2 linked regions of the Bremerella alba genome follow. The protein of the gene in region 2 binds, or shares a complex with, the protein of the main gene of each other region. Links are inferred from orthologs where the notes say so. Each region holds a gene or a part of one and is shown on either strand. Other genes may lie near its edges.

Region 1 (3,196 bases), on a different replicon or contig from region 2:
AATTCACGACAATGAAGGGGGATCAAGGATCTAGGTTTTTGCCCCTGGGCCTAAGGGCCCAACCGGCTAGGCGTCTAGTCGCTTGATTTTCTGCAGAGCATTGAGCAGATCCCGGGTTGTTTCCGGCCGGTTACGAGGATCACGGTCAATACATGCCATGACAAGCTCACCTAACTCGCGATTGAGCTTTGGGCGATGGTCGAAAATGCTGCCTGGCGGGACCGAATCGTGGCTTAAGGCATCGCGGCCGGTCCCTTCTACGCTGACCCATGGCAATTCGTAAACCAAAAGCCGAAATGCAGTTACACCCAGCGAAAAGATATCAACGCGCTGATCGGTGGGGCGCCGCCGCACAATCTCGGGGGCCATGTAATTCGGAGTTCCCGTTCGATTGCCTGGGGCCATGAACTGTGGCTTAGCTGGCAAGGTAAGCCCGAAGTCGATGAGTTTGCACGAACGGCAATCCGGAGAGGCGATGAAGTTGCGGGGGCAGATGTCGCGGTGGATGTAACCAGACTCGTGAACGCAAGCCAACGCATCGGCCATTTGACGCAACAGCACCAACTGCTTCCCTTCCAGCATCGGATCGCGGTCGACAATCAGCGCATTGAGCCCTTTGCCCTCTAAAAACTCCATAAGCAAGTACTGCTGTCCAGAGGTCACCATGCCGTGTTCCAGCGTCCGTACGATGCACGGATGCGTCAGAGACATGGCAATTTCACCTTCCTTGGGGCGCGTCAGCCCTTGGAAGCGAGAATCGAAGAACTGCTGCTTTTCCAGATCGAGAATCTTCAGCCCGAGGGTTCGGCCGGTCGAGTGCTCGCGGACCTTGTAGAACTCGCTCATCGTCCCAGAGACGGCTTCTCTCAAGATTGAGAATCGCGAGGCGATATCAAGCTTGGGCTGGCCAGAGAACAGCGACGTAAACTTCTTGAGCAGGCTCATCGGAAAAAGAGACTCGCGCGATCAGGGAACAAACTTGAAACGATACTTCAAATTTAGGCCCCTGAACGGATTTCGTCCGACAAAATTGGCGCATCAATCGCCAAAATCGACGTCGCTTGAGTAGGTTTAGCCTGTCTGTTCCGGTGCCTCTAACCCCCACTTTAAGCTGGCATGCAAAGTGGCACAAGACGATCCATCGTCGAGCGTGTTGCTGGGGTATAAGGCAAACCGAGGCTATTTACCGCAGTAATCGATCGACCGAGCGATTTCGAGCTTCAGCTTGTTTCGCGGAACGATCCGGTCCACAAACCCATGCTCCAGCAAAAACTCGCTGGTCTGGAACCCTTCCGGCAGATCGATGCGAATGGTTGCTTTGATCGTTCGCGGACCGGCAAAGCCTACCAGGGCTTTCGGTTCAGCGAAGATCAAATCTCCTAAGGATGCGAAGCTGGCCGCCACGCCACCCATGGTGGGATTGGTCAAAACGGAAATAAACAGCCCGCCGGTCTCGTGGAACTTAGCCAAGGCTGCGGTGGTCTTGGCCATCTGCATGAGCGACAAAATGCCTTCGTGCATCCGGGCACCACCTCCGGAACCGCTGATGATGATCAACGGCAAGTCCTGAGCCGTCGCTCGCTCGATGAGGCGGGTCAGCTTTTCACCAACGACGCTTCCCATGCTGCCCATAATGAACGCACTGTCAGTCACACCGATGGCGACCCGTCGCGCACGAATCATCCCGCAGCCCGTCAGCGCCGCTTCTCGCAGGCCGGTTCGCTTCTGCTCGGCCACCAGGCGGTCGGCGTAAGACTTTTTGTCCTTGAATTCCAACGGATCGAGCGAATGGAGGTTCGTATCCCACTCTTCGAAGGTGCCGGTATCGAGAACCTGTTCGATCCGCTGCTGAGCGGAAATCGTCCAGTGATAGTCACACTCAGGACAAACGCCAAGCAGGTGCTCGGCTTGCTTGCGGAAGATGACGGCCTGACAGCCGGGACAGCGTTGCCACAGCCCTTCTGGCACGCCACGCTTCTTGGGCTTGCCAGATTCTTCGGTTTGGGAAACAAGTTCCGAGGAGACGGATGCCATGTTCGATGCCTCGACGAGGGGAGTAGTCGGTGAAGTAGTTTCGCCCGTTTCAGCCACTTGCTTCTTGCCAGGCTTAGACTTTGGAGACGACTGCGTTTTTTTCATACTGGATCAATTCCCACCATCCACATCGACGTTCGGCCTGCCACAAATCGCCAAAGGCGGTATGCAGGATCTCGCTGCGAATGATGGATGCCAGAGGTTCTGGGGCGACTACAATCACGTTGCCGTCACCTTTTTGATGCTTTTTCCATATCTTGTCTAGTGCGTTCTGGACACGCAAGCGCACCTCGCCCAGGGTCTCCCCTTGGGGGGGACAGACCGCCTCTGGGTTTTCCTGCCACAATCGGTAGACCGTCGGCTGGTTCTGCTTGACCTCGGTAATCAGCTTTCCTTGCCAAAGACCGGCGTTCAAGTTCGCCAGACAATCCAAATGCCTAATCTTCTTACCCAGGACATGGGCGAAGGTCTCGGCAGTCTGCTGACATGCCTGACAGGGGCCACTGTAAATGGCTTGGACGGCCAAGGCCTGAAGTTGTTGAACCATCTCCGATGCCTGGCGTGTCCCCTCTTCGGTGAGAGGAACGGCAAGACGACTACGAATGCGACCCTGAAAGTCGTATTCCGTCTGCCCAGGTCGGACGAGCACTATGCGTAACATGGTTAAGCTGTTCTCAACTAGGTCGAAACTTGGGCGGAACGATAGAGTTGATCAATCGCTACACCGTAATCCGATTGATTGAAAATCGCTGACCCGATTACCAGGAGATCAGCCCCGGCTTCGGTGCAAGCCTGAACCGTTTCCAGGTTCACGCCTCCGTCGACTTCCAACAGAAGCTCAGGAGGACCGACTTTTCGCAAAGCTTCAAGCTTTTCCAGCGCTACAGGATTGAACGCTTGGCCACCAAAGCCTGCATTCACACTCATGATTAATATCAAGTCGGCTGTGTCCACAAAGGGAAGAACTCGCTCGACGGGGATATCGGGGTTAATGGTCACCCCCGCCCCACAACCCAAATCCTTGATCTCTTGCAGGACTTTGGCTGTGTCGATTCCAGTTGCTTCCTCGTGAACAGTGATAATATCCGCCCCTGCTTCATAGAACTGTCGGATATAACGCTCTGGATTCTCAATCATCAAATGGACGTCGAGCGGAAGTTGT
Region 2 (3,254 bases):
ACGCCGGCTGACCAGTCGCTGCGAATAGGGGCGATCGTTTTTCCGGACATGGATCAGATCGACCTGACGGGGCCTTTTTCGGTGCTTGCCCGCCTCCCCAATAGTTCGATTCAACTTCTTTGGAAAACCCCAACGGTCGTTCAAGATCAGCTAGGACTTAAGCTCGTACCGGACGCCTCCTTCTCGGAAGCGGCTCCGATGGATGTGCTTTTGGTGCCTGGGGGTCCCGGGCAAGAGCAGTTGATGGAAGATGAAACCGTACTTAACTTCATCACCAAGCAAGCTCGCCAGGCGAAAATAACATTCTCTGTCTGCACCGGTTCGTTAATCTGTGGAGCAGCCGGACTGCTCAAAGGGCGTTCCGCGACGACACATTGGGCTTCACTCCATCTGCTGAAATATTTCGGCGCGCGGACCTCCCACGAGCGGGTCGTTATCGATGGCAATCTGGTAAGTGCGGCCGGTCTCACGTCAGGGATTGATGGCGCTCTTCGTGTGGCTGCCTTACTTCGTGGAGAGGAAGTCGCCAAAGGGATTGAACTTGCGATTCAATATGCCCCCGACCCTCCGTTCGGGGTTGGTTCCCCGGAACTCGCGGATGATGAACTACTTAGCCGAGTAACGGCCGAGACATCCCAGCTTACGGAAAAACGTCTGCAAACGGCGAAACGCTTGGCGGCCAAATTTAAGATTTCGACAACCGAATGACAGACTCATCTTTCAAACGGCTGGTAGCAATCATTCATCCGAGCGATGGCGGGACTACCGCTTTCGCCTCAAAAGGGCATAGTGGCATCTAAAGCCTTTCCCATAGGGAAACCCATCTGGTCGTGGGTAACCGACATGCCCTTGCAGGTGCTCTAGCTGATCGCCGACCCAGCGAACGATGCCGCGATGCTCTCTGCCGTGGTGCTCTCCATACTCGATCAATTGATCGAGAAGCGAGTACTGGACACCCCGTCGGATATCGAAACGCCCTTGCTCCAGGCAAATATCGCCATCGAATGCCCTATAGCAGTAGCCTTCAAACTCGATCCGCGGTTTTCTGAACCAGGGAACATAGAAAGGAACTTTATGCCCATCGTTGCCAAAGTTGACGCAAACCCATTCCCCTTGCAGGTCTTCGAGCGTCGGACCTTGAAAATCACTCATGGCCGGCAATCAATTTGGTGTAATCGGCTATTCAAGCGTTCACGAAGGTAGTGTTCACGTAAAAATCTGACCGAGTCAAAGGGAAATTGCCTGTTCAGGTGGGTGAACCGGCCCAATTTGTCCCGCAAAGGGCGCTAATTGTCCCTTATGCTGAAGATGCCTGTCAAATCTTCTCCCGGTGGGTACCCATCTGGACGACACCTACCGTTATCCCTTACGCTGTAAAGCTTTGCCAAAATACAATTCGACCATATTCCCCTAGCGGATGATCCCGTGGGAGAGAACGAATGTCCGATTCCAAATCGACTTCTAGCAAAGTTTTCAACGTCGAGACGGTTCGCTCGCTCGTTGAACTGATGAAGCAGCACGACCTGAGCGAACTCGATCTTCGCGAAGGCGACCAGAAAATCTCGCTCAAGCGAGGTGGTCAGCCTCCGATTTATGCCGCTCCGGCACCGATGCACGCCGCACCGATGCCCGTTGCGCAAGCACCCGCGGGTTCCCCAGGCCAAGTAGCCTCAGGTGGTAGCGAGGCCCCAGCGGCTGACTCTCACCTGGTTGCCATCAAGAGCCCGATGGTGGGTACCTATTACTCGAAGCCCAAGCCAGATGCCGATTCGTTTGCCCGCGTAGGCGATCACATCTCGGATGATTCCGTTGTCTGCATCATCGAAGCGATGAAAGTGTTCAACGAGATCAAAGCCGAAATGTCCGGCAAGATCGTCAAGGTTCTCGTCAAGGACGAAGAACCGGTCGAATACGGGCAGCCAATGTTCATGGTTGATCCACAGGGCTAATTCGTTCCTCATCTAGCCTCGCGTCCAAGCAGCGAGGAACCAAGACGTCATGTACAACCGCATTCTGATCGCCAACCGGGGCGAGATCGCCCTTCGTATCATTCGTGCCTGTAAAGAACTAGGCATTGAAACGGTCGCTATTTTCAGCGAAGCCGACCGTGACGCTGCCTATTTGAAACTGGCCGACGAAGCTTATTGCGTTGGTCCCGCTAAGAGTGCCCAAAGCTACTTGAAGATCGATCGCGTTATCAGCGCCGCTGAAGTCGGCAACGTCGAAGCGATTCACCCTGGCTATGGCTTCCTGGCAGAAAATGCCGAGTTCAATGACATCTGTCGCAGTTGTAACATCGACTTCATCGGCCCCACGCCCGAAGCGATGTCAAAGCTGGGCGATAAAAATACGGCTCGCACCATGGCACGCGAGGCAAACGTGCCGGTCGTGCCAGGTTCGGCTGGTCTGATCGAAGGCGAAGACGAGGCCTTAAAGATCGCCCACGAGATCGGCTTCCCGGTTCTCATCAAAGCGACCGCCGGTGGTGGTGGCCGCGGCATGCGTGTGGCAGCCAATGATTTGGTGCTGAAAAATGCCCTCAATCAGGCTCAAACCGAAGCCGGAGCCGCATTCGGCAACGCAGGCGTGTACATCGAAAAATACGTCGAACATCCGCGACACGTCGAGGTTCAGGTAATCGCTGACCATCACGGCAATGCGGTCCACCTGTACGAGCGTGAATGCAGTACTCAGCGTCGGCACCAGAAGCTGATTGAAGAAAGCCCCGCACCGAACCTCTCGCAGAAGACACGCGACGAAATCTGCGCGGCCGCCGTGCGGATGATCAAAGCAGCCGATTACCAGAATGCCGGGACTGTCGAGTTTATCGTCGATAAGGACGAGAACTTCTACTTCATCGAAGTGAACGCCCGAATTCAAGTCGAGCACTGCGTCACCGAGATGGTCACCGGTATCGACCTGATCCAAGCTCAAATCCGAGTTGCCTGTGGCGAACCGCTCCCTTGGAAACAAGAGGACATCAAGCTGCAAGGCGCGGCGATCGAATGCCGAATCAATGCCGAAGACGCCGACAAAAACTTCATGCCATGCCCAGGTAAGATCAATCAGTTGATCGTCCCCGGCGGCCCCGGCGTCCGTTTCGACTCGCACGTCTACAGCGGCTACGTTGTGCCTCCGCATTACGATTCGATGATCGGCAAGTTGCTCGTGCATCGCAACACGCGTGAGGAAGCGATTCGCTGCATGCTACGGGCACTCGATGAACTCCGCACCGACGGAATTACAACCACCGC

The links.
Region 1: the proteins of accB (region 2) and accD are in contact, whole or in part, in a solved structure (PDB 8UXZ), measured with the Escherichia coli proteins. The link is inferred for Bremerella alba from one-to-one orthologs.

What each region holds. Positions count from the first base shown.
Region 1 is NZ_JABRWO010000004.1:53,714-56,909, forward strand. Bases 108-2,981 are described here. They hold accD (acetyl-CoA carboxylase, carboxyltransferase subunit beta), read right to left. Parts: upstream 2,035-2,981; coding sequence 1,180-2,034; downstream 108-1,179. Other genes in these bases: HOV93_RS07930 (serine/threonine protein kinase), read right to left, coding at 108-945; HOV93_RS07940 (histidine phosphatase family protein), read right to left, coding at 2,108-2,695; rpe (ribulose-phosphate 3-epimerase), read right to left, coding at 2,713-2,981. Also shown: more of HOV93_RS07930, read right to left, coding at 67-107; more of rpe, read right to left, coding at 2,982-3,196.
Region 2 is NZ_JABRWO010000008.1:292,900-296,153, reverse strand. The notes cover bases 263-3,194. They hold accB (acetyl-CoA carboxylase biotin carboxyl carrier protein), read left to right. Parts: upstream 263-1,439; coding sequence 1,440-1,949; downstream 1,950-3,194. Other genes in these bases: accC (acetyl-CoA carboxylase biotin carboxylase subunit), read left to right, coding at 1,999-3,194; HOV93_RS25880 (hypothetical protein), read right to left, coding at 763-1,152; HOV93_RS15475 (DJ-1/PfpI family protein), read left to right, coding at 263-708. In the rest of the region: more of HOV93_RS15475, read left to right, coding at 1-262; more of accC, read left to right, coding at 3,195-3,254. UniProt on the Escherichia coli protein: This protein is a component of the acetyl coenzyme A carboxylase complex; first, biotin carboxylase catalyzes the carboxylation of the carrier protein and then the transcarboxylase transfers the carboxyl group to form malonyl-CoA.